3 regions of the Ruegeria sp. SCP11 genome follow, and region 3 is predicted to be linked to each of the others. Evidence: riboswitches for the same ligand, from Rfam matches in the RefSeq annotation. Region 3 holds a riboswitch; each other region holds the start of a gene.
What was found. Region 3 has a riboswitch for cobalamin ahead of ABLN94_RS22715 (energy-coupling factor ABC transporter permease). Riboswitches for the same ligand answer to the same signal wherever they lie in the genome.
Positions count from the first base shown of each region.

Region 1: linked by a shared signal. The riboswitch ahead of ABLN94_RS16110 (DUF1636 domain-containing protein) and the one ahead of ABLN94_RS22715 (energy-coupling factor ABC transporter permease) in region 3 are both predicted to bind cobalamin.
Region 2: linked by a shared signal. The riboswitch ahead of ABLN94_RS19590 (hypothetical protein) and the one ahead of ABLN94_RS22715 (energy-coupling factor ABC transporter permease) in region 3 are both predicted to bind cobalamin.

Region 1 covers NZ_JBDZYG010000010.1:89,942-95,540, reverse strand. The annotation lists gene ABLN94_RS16125 (FecCD family ABC transporter permease) at 364-1,338, opposite strand; gene ABLN94_RS16120 (ABC transporter substrate-binding protein) at 1,382-2,329, opposite strand; gene ABLN94_RS16115 (ABC transporter ATP-binding protein) at 2,348-3,133, opposite strand; gene ABLN94_RS16110 (DUF1636 domain-containing protein) at 3,130-3,486, opposite strand; cobalamin riboswitch at 3,589-3,794, opposite strand; gene ABLN94_RS16105 (DEAD/DEAH box helicase) at 4,016-5,599, shown strand, end outside.
Region 2 covers NZ_JBDZYG010000014.1:119,957-125,555, reverse strand. The annotation lists gene ABLN94_RS19605 (YbaB/EbfC family nucleoid-associated protein) at 1-26, opposite strand, end outside; gene ABLN94_RS19600 (DNA polymerase III subunit gamma/tau) at 242-1,999, opposite strand; gene ABLN94_RS19595 (protein-tyrosine phosphatase family protein) at 2,266-2,625, shown strand; gene ABLN94_RS19590 (hypothetical protein) at 2,627-3,034, opposite strand; cobalamin riboswitch at 3,118-3,337, opposite strand; gene ABLN94_RS19585 (alpha/beta hydrolase family protein) at 3,472-4,329, shown strand; RNA gene ffs (signal recognition particle sRNA small type) at 4,369-4,467, opposite strand; gene ABLN94_RS19575 (bifunctional 2',3'-cyclic-nucleotide 2'-phosphodiesterase/3'-nucleotidase) at 4,506-5,599, opposite strand, start outside.
Region 3 covers NZ_JBDZYG010000021.1:34,293-39,891, reverse strand. The annotation lists gene ABLN94_RS22730 (heavy metal translocating P-type ATPase) at 1-1,260, opposite strand, end outside; gene ABLN94_RS22725 (hypothetical protein) at 1,450-1,722, shown strand; gene ABLN94_RS22720 (L,D-transpeptidase) at 1,765-2,427, opposite strand; cobalamin riboswitch at 2,643-2,855, shown strand; gene ABLN94_RS22715 (energy-coupling factor ABC transporter permease) at 2,932-3,615, shown strand; gene ABLN94_RS22710 (transglutaminase-like cysteine peptidase) at 3,721-4,329, opposite strand; gene ABLN94_RS22705 (MerR family DNA-binding protein) at 4,693-5,112, opposite strand; gene ABLN94_RS22700 (hypothetical protein) at 5,258-5,581, shown strand; gene ABLN94_RS22695 (GDCCVxC domain-containing (seleno)protein) at 5,586-5,599, shown strand, end outside.

The DNA.
Region 1 (5,599 bases), on a different contig from region 3:
CCAATCCCGTTGGAACCGTCCCAGAGCCTAATTGGACTGCAATTTGATAGACTACAGTAAGTCCGCCTGCCCTTGCGCGACAGGCAAAAGCTGCCCGCATTTCGCTGACCCGCAGCCCGACCTGTCGCTCATCCCTATATCCCAGGCTCGGGACTCATTCTCAGCTATGACGATTGCCGCGACTGGGATGCGTGAGCGGAAGGCATTTGTACAGCGATTGTATCGTGTTGCAACACTTTGCCAGTGCTTCTGTTTGCCGAACATGATCAGACATGTTCACCACTCGCTATTGGAACAGTAATTCATGCCAACCTTCGACAAAACTGGGGGCCTGATCCCAGCGAAAAGGGTGGTTTCCAACCTTCACCTTCTTTGATGTCGCGCCGTTCGGAACAGCAACAAAAACACGAAAACCGATCCGATCGAGGTTGTCACGATTCCAACTGGAAGTTCCTGCGGGGCCAGCAAGAGCCTACTTAGAATATCCGAACCCGTTAACAACGCCGCTCCGACCAAGGCCGCTGTTGGCAACAGCCGGCTATGCAGGGGCCCAGCGATCCCTCGGGCGATATGGGGAACCATCAGGCCGACAAACCCAATCACGCCTGCTACGGAGACAAAGACCGCGGTTGCCAAAGCCGCAACGAAAAACATGCTGAAGCGCAGGCTCTGCACCGGAACACCCAGCGTCGACGCCGTCACGTCTCCGGTCAACAAGGCATCCAGCCAACGACTGCGATACAGCGAATAAGTCAGGATCAGCAAAAGTCCGACACCGACGAGCGGAAAGGTCTCCCATCGGGCCAGACCAAGGCCGCCCAGCATCCAGAAGATGACCGAATGCGCGGCACGACTATCGCCCGCGAAAATCAAATAATTTGTGATGGCGGAGAACAGGAATGATACTGCCAGACCTGCAAGGATCAGTTTTTCTGGCGCACTTGTTCGTAGTGCGTGCACAAGTGCCAGTACAATTCCCGAGGCGATGATGCCCCCACAAAACGCAGCCAACGGCAAGGTCCAGAAACCGAGAAGATCGCCGGTCACCGTGATGACAAACACCGCTCCGGCTGCGGCACCCGAGGACAGGCCGAACAGAAACGGATCAGCCAGATCGTTGCGGGTGGTTGTTTGCAGGACAACGCCGACAATGCCCAAACCGGCACCGATCACCGCAGCAAACAAGGCGCGCGGCAAACGCAAGTCAAAGACAATACGATGCGCAGGTTCCATATCTCCTTGAACCAGCCCAGTACCTAGCAACACCGCGTCGAACGCATCTACGGCAGGAATGGCCGTTGTGCCGTACACGGTTGAAATCAGCAAAAGGGCGGTCAATACGACCGCCCCCAGCATAAGTACAAAGCCAAATCGGCCCATATCAGTTGATGCCCGGATGCATGGCCTGAACCATTTTCGAGATCGCCGCAATGTTTGCCGGTCCGGGGGTCAGCTCTTCGTAACGCAGGCCGATCCAACGTTCGTTCTTGACCGCATCTGTTTCAGACATCACCGGGTGTTCCTGCAGAAACTTAAACGTATCCTCGGCGCCATTCCCGGTTTGATAGTCCAGCAATACCAGGAACTCAGGATTCGAGGCAGCTACGGCCTCCCACGAGGTGCGGCCCCAACTGGTGTCCATGTCATGGGTGACGTTTTCACCACCAGCAGCTGCAATCATTGCGTCAGGAATGGCAAACTTGCCCGCGGTGAAAGGTGCATCCGCCGGGCCGTCCAGTAGGAAGACGCGGGGCTTGGGAAGATCCGCCGTTTGGGACTCAAGGGCCGCCAGCTCGTCTTTCCAGCCTTTCACCAGTTCCTCAGCCTTGTCCTCTACATGCATGACTTTGCCCAGACGCAGGACGTCATCGAACAGCAGGTCCATGCTGGCCTCGGGGCGTTCTTTGTCCAGATGCACGCAGCTTTCAGTCAGGATCATGGTCTTGATGCCAAACGGCTCCAAAGTGTCTGGCGTCACGTCGCCGCCGGGCTTCATGCCATAGTACCAACCGGCAAAGAAAATATCGGGCTCAACCGCGACGAGATTTTCTACCGTCGGGTATTTAGGCGCCAGTTCGGGGATATCTCCGCGCAGGGTGTCGAATTCAGGACTGGTCTTGTACCAACCCGTAATGCCGGTCAGGCCGACAATCTTGTCTTGCAGACCCAGCGCAAAGGCCATGTCAGTCATGTTCATGTCATGCACGACCAAACGCTCGGGCTGCTCGTCAAACACCAGCGGCTTGCCGCAATTGTCGACCATAACTTCATGCGCGGACGCGCCGCCTGCAATGGCAGTGGTCAACGCCACGGACCAGAGGTGTTTCATCTGAGGATGTTCCTTTGTTCAAGTTGAAACAGTGGTTTTTCGGATATCCAGCGCCGGGATCACGCGGCCTTCATGGTGAAAGCACAGGTAATCGACGCCAAAGGTGTCACGTACGTGTTCAGGCGTCAGCACCTCGGCCACCGGGCCAAAACTGGTGATACGGCTGGATTTCATAAGCGCCACGTGTGTGGCAAATTCGGGGATCATGACAAGATCGTGGACGATCATCACCACGGTGATCCCTAATTCAGCGACCAGGGACAGCATCCTCCCCTTGGCGTCCGGATCCAGATGATTTGTCGGCTCGTCCAGAAACAGCAGCGAAGGGTTCTGAGCCAGAGCGCGTGCGATATGGGCACGCTGACGCTCGCCCCCGGACAGAACAGACATCTTTTTGTCCGCAAGCGCATCCAGACCGGTCAGTTGCAATATTCTAGAGAGCTCAATGGCATGTTCCTCGGCCGATCGGTCAGACCGGATTGGTATCTGACCCAAGGCGACATACTCCCACAGCGACAGCCTTCCGTCCGGCAATTCCTGCTGACTGACCACGGCAATCATTCGGGCACGTTCGACCGCTGTCATCTGTTTGAGGCTGTGCCCTTTGACCAGTACATCCCCCAGCACCAGATCAACCGCACCACATAAGAGATTCAGAAGCGTCGTCTTGCCCGCACCGTTCGGCCCGGCGATGGCCAGAATAGCTCCTTCACCTAACTCGAATGAGGCCTGTTGCAGCAAAACGTCCCCGTTAAGTGCATAGTATTCAAGATCGCGGGCAACCAAAAAAGATGAGGTCGTCATGAGCGTTCCTCCGCCTCGATCCGGGGCAATCGCGACAAAGTCTTACGGTACAATGGACGCGGCCTGTCTGTCGCGTTTGTCCACCCGTCAGTGCTGTTTTGGAATTGTTGAGCAAACTCAGCCAGAGCCCGGATATCCTGTGCGGTCTCAATATCACCGAACAGGTATTGCGCCTTGCCACGGGCCTGAAACCCTACTGTCGTTGGGTGTGCGCAGCCTGCCATGCAAGCAATTTTGCGAATAGTGAAACCCGAAGGCAGTTTGCCCTGTAAGGATGTACGTAGCGCTTCGGCCTTGTCTTCGCCTTTGCACGTCGAACAAATCAGCAGGTGATGATCAGGTTTTTTCGGCATTGCCCACTCCGCTTGTTGCCAAGCGCGAGCAGAAGGTGCCGACAATGTACACACGTGACAAACGTGCCATCAAAGCCTCCTTCCAGGACGCCCCGCCCCGGGTTGGTTAAATACGCGATGGCAGGTCTCCTGACTTGCGGGTCGATGCTTGGCCTCCCTTCCCGGCCATTGGCCAGTGGGTATTTGGCGTCGCTCACCGCTTACAGTTGCGGGGGCAGTTACGGACTTGGTGCCTGTCGGCCAACCTCACCGTATTCCCTTTTCATCCCGTGGCAGCACCAGCGGGAACCATCGAAGGAAGGATGTGCACGAGAACTGGAATTTGGTCAAATGATTTTTCAAGACTGCGAACAGTTTCTATGAGGTTTAAACAAATAGGTCGTTGTTTGCCGAAATGCGGTGGTCTTCGCACACTCCACAATTATCAACCCTATACATCCGGTTCTTCTCTCAGTATGGACAGCGCTTCGACGTTGATCCGTCTGTTGGACGCTCTGAGGGTGGCCGCAGCACCCAAAAGAGCCAAACCATGAAACAGACAATTGCTGATGCCCTTGCACGCAAAGGGTACACCACGCTCACACCAGTTCAGGAGGCCGTATCGGCACCAGAACTTCAAGGGCGGGATCTGCTGGTCTCGGCCCAGACCGGATCGGGGAAAACCATCGGGTTCGGCCTAGCCATCGCGTCTACCATATTGGGTGATGCTGAGGTCTTTGACACCAGCGGTGCGCCTTTGGCACTGGTCATCGCCCCGACGCGAGAGCTAGCCATGCAGGTCAAACGTGAACTTGGGTGGCTTTACGCGGATGCAGGTGCCTTCATTACCTCCTGTGTCGGCGGCATGGACATGCGCGATGAACGCCGGGCACTGGCCCGTGGTGCACATATCGTTGTAGCGACACCGGGACGCCTGCGCGATCACATCACGCGCGGCTCGATCGACCTGACGGCGGTGCGTGCAGTGGTGCTGGACGAGGCTGACGAAATGCTCGACCTCGGGTTCCGTGAGGATTTGGAGTTTATTCTGGAAGAAACGCCAACAGACCGGCAAACCCTTCTGTTTTCAGCCACCGTACCCCGTGCCATTGCCAATCTTGCGACGCGGTACCAACGGAATGCCGAACGCGTCAGCACCGTCAGCGAGCGTAAACAACACGCTGATATCGAGTACCGTGCGTTGAAGGTCGCCCCACGTGACGGAGAAAACGCGATAATCAACGTATTGCGGTATTACGAGGCGCCAAACGCCATCGTCTTTTGCAACACCCGCGCCATGGTTGGGCGTCTGACTGCCCGCTTGTCGAACCGCGGGTTTTCGGTTGTGGCCTTGTCCGGTGAATTGACCCAAGGCGAGCGTTCAAATGCGCTGCAAGCGATGCGCGACGGACGCGCCCGGGTCTGTGTGGCAACTGATGTCGCCGCGCGAGGGATTGATCTGCCGAACTTGGACCTTGTGGTTCACGCCGAGCTGCCAAACAGCCATGAAACTCTTTTACACCGTTCGGGTCGGACCGGACGTGCCGGGCGCAAAGGCGTCAGCACTCTGATTGTTCCGCCAACCTCGTTCAAAAAAGCCGAACGGCTTTTGAAGTTCGCCAAGCTCACGGCCCAATGGGGCGCGGCGCCGTCGGCTGAAGAGGTCAACGCGCAGGATTTGGCGCGGATGTTCGGTTCGGAGGACTGGCAGGCAGACGTTACTGACAGCGAACGGACCTCGGTGGATGAACTGGTGGCGAAGTTCACGCCAGAACAACTCGCTGCCGCATATGTCCGACAATACAAACGGCAGCACTCCGCGCCGGAAGAGCTGAGTGATGTCACTACCACTACGCCAAAGCCTCAGGCGGAATTCGGTCCGAGCGTGTGGTTCTCGCTGTCGGAAGGGCGCAAAGAAAACGCGTCTCCGCGTTATCTTCTGCCCATGGTGTGCAAGGCCGGGAACATCACCAAAGCTGATGTCGGCGCGATCCGCATCGCGGAGGATGTGACCTACATTGAAATTCGCGAAAGCAGCGTTCCGGGCTTTTTGGACGCTATCGGGCCAGACATGAAGATCGAGGGCACAAAAGACATCGTACGCTTGGAGACAGCGCCCGATTTTTCAAAGCCT
Region 2 (5,599 bases), on a different contig from region 3:
CCCAGACCGCCGAGTCCTTTGAGCATAGGTATTCTCCTGTAGATCGCTTTGCCGTCTAAATACGGATGGCGTACGCGCGGCACAAGGGGAGAGGACACTCCCACCTGTCGTCAAGGTCTTTGACAAGACCTTTCCTCCCGTTGGGCCCGCGCTGCCGGGCCCAAGTCCGCTTAGGGCTATCGGCGTTAGCTGATGGCCCGTGGCGGGCACGGGAGTGTTTCCTTGTTGGGAAAGGGTCGGGCTATTCTTCCTCGAACGGGTCCCATTCGTCTTCAACCTCGGGTAGGGCTTCGGTTTCGACTTTGGCCGCGCGCTGTTCGGGCGTTTCTATGTTCTTGATCCGTGCTTTGGGAAATTGAGCCAGAACCGCCTGCACCAACGGATGCGCACGGGCTTCGGCTTTCAACGCCTCCTCAACCGCGTTTTCCTTTTCATAGATTGTCTCACCACCGCCTTCGTTGACGACTGTGACCGCCCAGCGGTTGCCAGTCCAGCGCTGCAAGGCGGAACCAAGACGCTGGGCCAGTTGTGCTGAAGCGCGTTCGGTGGGTTGGAACTCGATGCGACCGGGTTGATAGGCGACCAGCCTTAAGGATCGTTTGACCTCGTCCAGCAGAACGCCATCCCGGTTTGCGCGGATCAGTTCGACCACGTGGTCGAAGGTTGGATAGCGCGCCAGAGCCGCTTGCGCATCCTGCGCCAAGGCGGCGGACGGGGCGCCCGCCCCACCGCGCGCGGGCGCGGTGTATGAAGATGCCACCGGGGTCTGCGCTTGTACTGCAGCATTCGACGGAGACGGTATCCCGCCACCCGGTCCACCATTCGAGGGCGGAGGCGCGTCCTTCAGACGTCTGATCAACTCTTCCGGGCTGGGCAGGTCGGCCACGTGGGTCAGGCGAATGACGGCCATCTCAGCCGCCATCATGGCGTTGGGCGCAGCCGAGACCTCTTCAAGCGCTTTCAGCAGCATCTGCCACATGCGAGTCAGAACGCGCATCGGCAGGGCCTCGGCCATCTGTTGACCGCGCGCCCGCTCGTCCGGAGATACGGTGGGGTCGTCGGCCGAGTCCGGCGTGATTTTGACAACGGATACCCAATGGGTGATTTCGGCCAGATCGCGCAGCACGGCCAGCGGGTCCGCGCCTTCAGCATATTGCCCGCCCAATTCGGTTAGCGCGCCAGCTGCGTCGCCGCGCAGGATCATGTCCATCAGGTCCAGCACGCGCCCGCGATCAGCCAGACCCAACATCGCGCGCACCTGATCGGCACTGGTTTCCCCCGCCCCGTGAGAGATTGCCTGATCCAATAGCGAGGTTGCATCCCGGGCCGAGCCTTCAGCCGCACGGGTGATCAGCGCCAGCGCGTCATCGGCGATCTGTGCGTTTTCCGCAGCCGCGATCTTGTTGAGCAGGCCAATCATGTCCTCTGGTTCGATCCGGCGCAGGTCGAACCGCTGACATCGGGAAAGGACCGTCACGGGCACTTTGCGAATCTCGGTCGTAGCGAAGATGAACTTCACGTGCTCGGGCGGTTCCTCAAGCGTCTTGAGCAGCGCGTTGAACGCACTGGTCGAGAGCATGTGAACCTCGTCGATGATGTAAATCTTATAGCGGGCGCTTGCCGCGCGATAGCGGACGCTGTCGATAATCTCGCGGATATCGTTCACGCCGGTCCGGCTCGCGGCGTCCATCTCCATCACGTCGACATGGCGGCCTTCCATGATGGCCACGCAGTGTTCGCATTTGCCGCATGGCTCGGTTGTCGGCTTGCCCTCGCCATCGGGGCCGATGCAGTTCATGCCCTTGGCGATGATCCGCGCCGTGGTGGTTTTGCCGGTGCCACGAATGCCGGTCATGATGAAGGCCTGTGCGATCCGGTCAGCCTCGAACGCGTTTTTCAACGTGCGTACCATCGCGTCCTGACCGACGAGGTCGGCAAAGGTTTCGGGGCGGTATTTGCGGGCAAGAACCTGATAGGCGGGGCTTGGCGTGTCGTTCATATCTGCTCTGTCGGATTCGGTTCAGGAATGCAGCGTAGAGGCCCCCGCCGCCCACGTCCACAGCCGCCGTGGGCGATTTTCGGTTTGCACGGCAGATTGCCCGTCTTAAAACCGCCGGAGGAGGAACTTCTGTGGGCCAGTTCGCAATACACTCTATACAGGTGGGCAACGGAACCGTTGGCCTATCGCCGTTGCCAGGGCGAGGTGGCGACTATGTTAAAGATCTAGATGCGGTTCGAAACTGGCAGCCGGATTTGGTAATTTCCATGACCACCGAGGTCGAGATGCTGCAAGAAGGTGCGGGCAAGTTCGGAGCCGATCTTTGCAGAGATGCGATTGGCTGGGCGCATTTGCCGGTTGAGGATTTTGGCGCTCCTCCCCCTGCAATTGATAAAGCCTGGACCGAGGTCAGTGCATCCGCGGCTAATATCCTTACTCGCGCGGGCAAAGTGCTGGTGCATTGCCGCGGTGGTTGCGGGCGGTCGGGGATGATCGTTCTGCGCCTCATGGTCGAACACGATGAACATCCCGACGCGGCGCTAGAACGCCTGCGCTCGGTGCGGCCCTGCGCTGTCGAAACCGATGGCCAGTTGGAATGGGCCGCGCGTCCTCTGCAGGATCGCTAGATCAGAGCCCCACTTGTCGATCCAATTGTTTTGCCGGCTGCGGTGCAAGGGCCGAAACCTCAAGCATGGCGCAGGGTGGGGTCGGCAACATACCAGCGGGTCGCATGGTAAAGTCGAGGCCGAACAGCATATCCGCGTAATTGTCGAGCGCCTCAATCGAGGTGTCTGCGCTGGTGCCGCAAAAGATCCGAATCTGATCTTTTTCTGCCCGGAAGCGCGCGGTGCAGCCCTGCCCGCAATAGGTCAGTTCGCTGTTGCCATCGATCTCAAAATCAGGGGTCGTCGCGGGGACGGCGACCTCCATCGCCTGCACGACCGCGCGTGCCATCTGGGCCAGAGCCGGGCAGGATCTGCCCGTCCGCTGACACACGGTTGCAGTGAATTGGTGCGTCTTTGTCTTCCACATCATATTGCGCCCTCCGCGCGTAGGACGGGGGGCGTGGATCAGGTGTGACAGCGTGCTGACGACCTGCCCGGACACCCCGCCCGAGTTTCGGTTTTGGTTCGATGGCAGGTCTCCTGACTTGCGGGTCGTCGCTTTGCCGACCTTCCCAGCCTTGCGGCCAGTGGTGTTTCGGCATTGCTCACCGCTTACAGTTGCGGGGGCAGTCTCGGCTTTGGTCCATTCCGATTTCCCGGTCAGGACCGCACCGTGTTCCCTTTTCATCCCGCCCCGGTAACGGGGACGAGAACCATCACGCAATCGCTAGCGGGTGCGGGTGGCCGGTGTCAAGCGCCAGTTGGTGTGGCGAAGTGGACGCGTGGTCATTTTGAAACGGGATTGACTCGCCGGGGCAAAAAATGCCGATTAGGCGAGTGAACTAATCAGTTCAGATTGAGGGTAATATGCTGGACGCTGCGCAAGCCGTACTGACCGAGGATTTTCATTTTCCTTCCGGTGACACCCAATTGGCGGCCCGGTTGTATCTGCCGGTAGGCAAGCCACGAACCGCTGTGGTTCTCCACAGCGCGACCGGCGTGCCGCGGGACTATTACCAACATTTCGCTCGTTGGATGGCCGCCGAAAGAGGCATGGCCTGCCTGACATATGACTATCGCGACTTTGGCCATTCTCTGAGAGGGTCATTGAAACAGGCGCAGGCTACGATGGCAGATTGGGCTTTAATCGACATGCCCGCCGCACGAACCGAAATGCGGCGGAGATTCCCCAATGTGCGGCAGTGGAGCATCGGTCATTCCGTCGGCGGTATGCTGGGGCCAGTGCAACCTGATATCGATCAGATCGACCGTATGATCTGTGTCTGTTCCGGCCCGGTTACAGTGTCGGATCACCCTTGGCCCTATAGAGCGTTGGCTTTGTTGTTCTGGTACGGCCATGCACCCTTGGCCGTCAAAGCTCTGGGCTATTTGCCGGGGAAGGCGTTGGGGTTCGGGGCGGACTTGCCTGCCAGTGTCTATTGGCAGTGGCGCAGTTGGTGCACCGCGCCGCGCAACTATCTGCCTCAAGTTGGCGTGACCCTTCCCAAAGCGCGTTGGGCGCAGACTGATACGCCCGTGGATCTGTTCGCCTTTGAGGATGACGATCTTGTGCCGCAGAAAGCGGTTTGGCGTCTGGCCGATCTGTATGGAGCGAACGCACGCCGCCATCTGTTGTCTCCGTCTGAGTTTGGCCTGCCCGAAGTTGGTCATATCGGTGCCTTCGCCCGTCGCAGCGCAGCCGTCTGGCCACGGTTAATCGACTGAACATAGTCGACTGTTGAATGCGTATTTTGGGGTGGAATGAAGTGAGAGGTTGGACATCGACCCAAGCGGGGCTCGTTGTGGCTGCTTCCTTCCGGACCTGACCAGGTTGGCGAGGCGCTCGCCCGCGCCAACCTCTCAAGGCCGATATAGGGAATGGCCAGAGAAAAGACAACCCGTCAGAACGTCAATCGGATCAGCAGAAAGCCTTCATCGTCTTCTCCGATCACATGCGGGTTGTATTCTGCCAACTCTTCCAGATGTGGTCGGGCCATGGGGCCGGTGCGCAGCAGCGCAGTTGCGCCGGGCAGAGATGTCAGGTGAAAGGGGCGAGCAGCGTGTTGCAGCGGGTCTTGCGGCAAGGTGCCAGACAGGTAATCCAACAATAGGCGCTGGATCGGCAGTACGGGTAGAGCTATGGGCTCTGCCTGTTCGACAAAGGGGAAGTGGCCGCCGCCATTGGCACGGTAATTGTTCAGCGCAACAACAAAGCGCTGGCCCGGGATCAGCGGGCGGCCGTCGAACCGGATATCAAGAATGCGTCGATGTGCAGGGTCGGTCAAGTCTCCACTGGCCTCAAAACGGGGAGGCTGTGACAGGTCAACCTGGTAGGTAAGCCCAAGCAATACATCAAAATTATGCCCTGCACGGTTAGAAGGGATCAGTTCGGATTTGTGCCCAGGCGTGATCTGGTTATAAACGCCTGCGGACATTTCCAGCCAATCAACGACCTGCTCGGCGGTCACTACCACGGCCTGCAATTCGTTAGGGAACACATATAGATCGTTGACGTGACGCAGGCACAGCTGACCAGAAGGGACATCGGTGTAATGTCTGGGGCCTGCGCGACCTCCGAACTTTGCGGGCGCGGATGCAGACAGAATGGGCAATTCGGCAAGGGGTGTCCCGCGCAGATAAGGGCGCAGGGCCGCCGCTTGGGCCGCCGCGGCTAAGGTAAGACCCCGGTCAGGCACGCAGAAGCTGAAATAGCTGTGGAGAGGAAAATCGCTATGGCCTACGGGTTGCGCTGCGCGGCGGCGCGTTTCCGAATGCGCTGCAGAGAAAAGGTTCGCCAGCTTTAGGTCTTCTGGGATTGGGATCGGCGGTTCGCCTGCTATCGCAGGACAGACGGATCGCAATTCGGTCTTGTGATCCTGCACCGTCCATTTTCCATTGCCTGCGCGGTGGAGAATCAGGTCAATCACCCCAAGGTTCGATCCCGCCGCGCCGGGCATGACCACAGGCTTTCCGTGCACCCGACCTAATGTGGCGT
Region 3 (5,599 bases):
CGCAACGATTGAAACCGGTGTGGAAATGACGAGCGCACAGGGGCAGGCGATAACCAGCAGAACAAGTGCATTGTAAAACCAGAAGCCCCACGATGCGCCAAATACAAGCGGTGGGATCAGGGCGATGGCCACTGCGACGACCATAACGATGGGCGTATAAATCCGCGCAAATTTTGTAACCCACTGCTCAACCGGCGCACGGCGAGCATGAGCATCACCGACCATCCGGATGATCTTGGCAAGCACGGTGTCTGACGCTGTTTTCGTCGCACGTATTTTGAGGGCGCCTTCACCATTGATTGTGCCGGCATAGACCTCATCACCCAGCTCTTTGGGAATCAGCGCGCTTTCACCTGTGATTGGAGCCTGGTCAACGGCACCGGCCCCTTCGATGACTTCCCCGTCAAGTGGAATGCGATCCCCACCGCGAACGATGAAGCTGTCACCGACAAAGACATCCGCCGCCGGGACCGTTGCCTCAGAACCGTCAGCACGAACCAGCCGAACCGTCGGGGGGGCCAGATCAAGCAGCGCGGATACCGCGTTCCGAGCACGTCCGACACTCCAGCTTTCCAGATAAAGAGAGAGCGAGAAGAAAAATGCTACAGTTGCGGCTTCAAAAAACTCACCCAGAGCGATGGCACCAGCGACGGCAACAACCATCAAAAGGTTCATATCCGGCGAAAGTCGACGCGCCGAAGACCAGGCCTTAGGGGCCACCAGCCAGACGCCAAACAAGATCGCGACCGCGAACAAAGCTGCCTCGGGCAAAGGCATCGGAACCTCACCATGTCCCGAGAACAGCCCGAGCGCACCGCCCATGCCGGTTTCGAAAATGTGCCAGCCAAAACCCGCTGCCCAAAACCCTCCGCTAAGAGTGGTGAACCGCCGCTGACGTGCAATATGCGCCGCCTGGTCCTGGGCGGCATTTCCGTCATCCCATGGTTTGGCGGTCATACCAGTACTGGCAACCAGCATCATGACATCTTCGTCAGATAACTTGGCAGCACTTTCAAGAAGTGTCATCCGACCGTTGATCACATCAAATGCAAGATGCTCTTCGCCACCTGCTTTCGGGCCGACGACACGGTTCAGGATCGCCACCTCTTCGGCGCAATCAAGGCCAGAGACCTGAAAGCTTCTACCACCTTCAGGAATTGGACCGGCGGGGGCGATGTCGCCACACCCGCCGCTACCGCATGCGTGGTGACCATGTTTGTTTTCGTGGCCATGGTCGTGGCTATGGGTATCGGATGACATGATTGGACCTCAAGAATCTCTATGGTCCTTTGTAAATAGTTCCTACAGTAACTAGAGCTTCAATACCTTTTTCAATTTTTTTTTCAATCCGGTTCGTTGCCCGCGATATTGATGCTTCATTCCTTCTTGCGGGCTGGCCGCGTGAATGCAATCTAGTCGCAGAAGACGTAAAAAATTTGGAACAGGTCAATGCAGAAACGGATCGCAATTACCATCACGTTAGTCTCGATTACTGCCGGTTGCTCAGCCCAGTTCACAGGGGGCAAAAGCAAAGCATTCGAACCAGGTAACCTGCCAGATTCTGTCGTTGCACTGGCAGGGCCGGGGCAGGATCTGGCTACGGCACGCCTTTTACCAGATGACAATTGCTTCTGGTATGAGCACAGCGGACCTGTCGAGACGACATTGGTACCATTGCGCGCGACGAATGGCGCTCCGATCTGCGCCGCGCGCGACGCCTGATAAAAAAAGAGGGCAGCGACGTCCACCTACGCTGCCCAAAATTTATGAGCGGGCTGTGACGCTATCTTCGGCCGAGTATAAGTATGCGGTCGAGCCGATTTTTACATGTGGGTAGAGATCATTGATATGGGCCATGATCATTCTAACACATCCAGAACTTGCGCGACCACCGATGCTTCTGGGCTGAGGTGTACCGTGGATTCTGAGATAAGTATCTCGATCCCCAACGTATAGATAAAGGGCTCGAGAGCCGAGAGCATTACTTGGCCCGGGTTCCATGCCATCCCGAAATTCCGCGTATTCGGGGTTGCGCTCGATCATTGAAGCCGTTGGTGTCCAATGTGGCCACTCGACCTTGCGCCGGATAGCATAGGTACCGGGCTCGTAAAGGTTCCCACGCGCGATCGCTACGCCATAGCGCATTGCTGTCCCGCCTTCCTCGATATGGTAAAGATAGCGCGCGACGGCATCGACATGGATGTCACCAGGAACCAAACCATCATTTGCTACGACACGTCGTGGTAAAAAACGGTCATGAACGCCCCATGGATTTGAGGTCGCTGGATCGTAATCAAATGGCGTGACCTGGCTGTCCCAATAGGTCTTTTGCGACGAGGTTGGCCATGTTTTGGCGATCAATGGACTGGCCGCAGACGCGGAGAACAGCGCAGTGGTTGATTGAATGAAATGGCGCCTTGTCAGCATAGATCTCGTCCTGGTTCACAAGTTTAATGTATTTGCATCGCATTTTCGCGATCAAATTCGAGTCTTAAAGCCTCTAGCAGCTAGAGCTTCAAGAGGTTTCAGGTAACACTTGGTTTACCTAGTCGACCATGTCGCCGGTTGCGTGAACCCTACTTCGGTCGAGTCTACTTCGGACTAGGTCGCAAAGACAATTGACAGAAACGAAGCCGCCATTGTAGCGGTGAATTGTTTTCGGTTCCTGATGGCGGAAGCCAAAAGGATTAAAAGGGAATACGGTTCGGTGTTTTTAACGGCGCCAATTCCGTAACTGCCCCCGCAACTGTGAGCGGAGAGCGATGCCAAGACACCACTGGTTCGTAATGGAACCGGGAAGGTTGGCGGAGCGAGCACCCGCGAGTCAGGAGACCTGCCGTAAAACGCCGGGCTATGCCCAGACTGTATCTGTCGGCCTTACGGCCGATTCAACCTGACAAGCCGCCGGGTGAGGCGGTAGGGAGAAATAAAATGCACATCGAACCGGGCATCGTGAATGGTGCCAAAATCGCGCTTTCCTATGTTACCGCCGCAGGCGCGGCTACTTACGCAGCGAAAGAAACGTTTCCCACATTGCGTGCGAATGGACCTGCATCTTTTGTCATGCGCTCGGTGCTCGCCACCGTTGGTGTCTTCCTTTTCTTTGAAGTCCTGCCACACTTCCCGGTTGGTGTCTCTGAAGTCCACTTCATTCTGGGGTCGACGCTGTTCCTGCTTCTCGGTGCTGCACCCGCGGCTTTTGGATTGGCAGCCGGTCTGCTGATTCAAGGGGTGTTTTTTGCCCCGTTCGATCTTCCGCAGTACTTCATCAACCTAACCACTCTGCTGGTGCCGCTATTTGCGCTACAAGCATTGGCCAGCCGCATCATTGCACCCGGTACAGCATATGTTGACCTCAAATATGGCCAAGCTCTTGCCCTGAGTGCGATGTATCAGGGGGGAGTAGTCGCATGGGTTGCGTTCTGGGCTTTCTACGGCCAGGGATTTGGTGCTGAAACTATGGCGTCGGTTCTGTCCTTTGGCGGTGCCTATATGCTGGTAATAGTCATCGAGCCGATTGCTGATCTAGCAGTGCTTGCGGCAGCCAAGGCGATGCGCGGTTTGAACAGCACAGGTCTGGTGACTCCGCGCTTGTACAACGCTGCGGAAGCTTGACCAAAGTTTGAAGCGGTGCCCTAAACTGGGGTTGCCGCGAAACAACTGGTAGTCGCAGGACCAAAGCTTATTGTGGCGCGTCTCGAGGGCGCGCCACATTTGCTTTTAGCCGCTAAAAACCTGCACCCAACGGTCAGGGTGTAGTGGGTCCTGTATTCTTAGGAATAGATACCTAGTTTCTTTCCACGTTTTGATCCTGTTGGTAACATTGTCCAGAACCAAGTCGCCTTCACTCGAGCGATAGACAAGAACAGCATGGCCATTGCGATTGGTGTCCAAGACAGTCGCAATTAGTAGCTTCGTAGGATCCAAACCATTCTGCACAAGTTCAAACTTCTTTTGCAAAGCAAAGTCTTCGCAATCTCCTGACCCTTGCGTCGGCAATGTCCAGTATTCCTTTGTTCCATATTGGCTTTGATCCGAAACGGCGTGAATCCTCCGATTGACGCGCATGTTGATCGTTTTAACGATCTGCTTTTCCTGCGCCTCGGACAGTCCAGAACTACGAGTTTTCGCGCACGCCCAAGAGTAATCATTGCATAGTGATTTGGCCCCCGACGGCGCTTCAATCTTTCTATCAAGATCGATCAAGGGAAGCTCAGAGGCTTGCAATGCAGCGGCAGAGACAAAATAGCTGCATATAAAACAGACCATTGATAGATGACCCGACAGCTTTTTCGAAAACCTTCTCTGAACTAAAGTGGGATTTGTCATATCTGCCTTCCCCATGCTCGTTTCTCTAAGGTTCCGTAATTGCTAGTCCAAGAGTGCTCTATCGCAAGCCTTCATGTGTTTTGATGCATTGCAACAGCTTCCTAGCCTCTAGGGGCAAAGCGGCAAAAATTTGCAGATTCTATGGTATTTCTTACTTAGTTGACAGCATCAGAGCATCCACGCCATCACCGGTCCGGTATAGCTAACGGCGCGAACTAGAGGGTAAGCTGATCGCAATTCTTTCATTCAACAAAAATACAACAGAGATCGGCCGTCATCGCTGAGGGTTACGGAATACCGGGACAATAAAGCCGCTCCTCCACAAGCTGAGGTAGCCAGTTTCGGTTTTTCCGGGCGCTGCAATTAGTGGCCGCTAATGACATCTTTGACGACAGGTTCGTTGAGCAACGCCGTTAGCAGGGGGCATGATGCTGCTCCCTCAGTGCAAGTCTGCACAAATTCTGCCAATGCTTGCTCCAGCCGTTGGAGAGCGGCGATTTTTGACCTGACGTTTTCAAGGTGTCTTGTTGCGACGTCTTCGACGTCACGACAAGCTTGCTCGAGCGCTTTGGACAATTCGCGAAGTGCGCATGCATCCTGAATAGTAAAGCCAAGATCGCGGCAGCGTTTGATGAATCTAAGCTCGGATACTTCCCGTTCCGTGTAAGCGCGGCGCCCCGAGGCGGTTCGACCGGCTTTCTCGACTATGCCGTCCCGTTCGTAGTAGCGGATCGCCTCGACCGACAGGCCGGTCAATCTCGCCCCTTCGCCAATGGCAATCATGTGATGACCTTTCCCTTGAACCTGTAGCCACTACAGGATGCAATTTGTCTGTCATGATGTCGAATTTCGCAAACCGCACGAAGCAAAAATCGAAGAAGCCGAACCGGCTTCCGCTCGAGATCGTCAAAGTTGGAGAAAGCTGACTATGAGTAAATTTGTAGGGGCGAGTTTTCTTGGATCGTTTACCGCATTTGGCGTTGCGACCTGCTGCATCTTGCCGATGGCATTGATTTTACTTGGCTTGGGAGGGAGCTGGTTGGCCGTATTTGGCAAGATCGCCGCCGCGAGTTATTGCGGGCTTGGCGGTTCGACGGCTCTGCTTATTCTCTCTGGCATCGTCGCGTATCGCCGTAGTTCGCTCGACCGCCTCAAATGGTGGCTGACAGGCAGTTTTGCGCTGACGACAATTGCTTGGGTTATCATGCTCAACGAAATCCGAATTAATGATTTCTTGATAACCTTGATGTGACGCCATGAGTGAAAAACG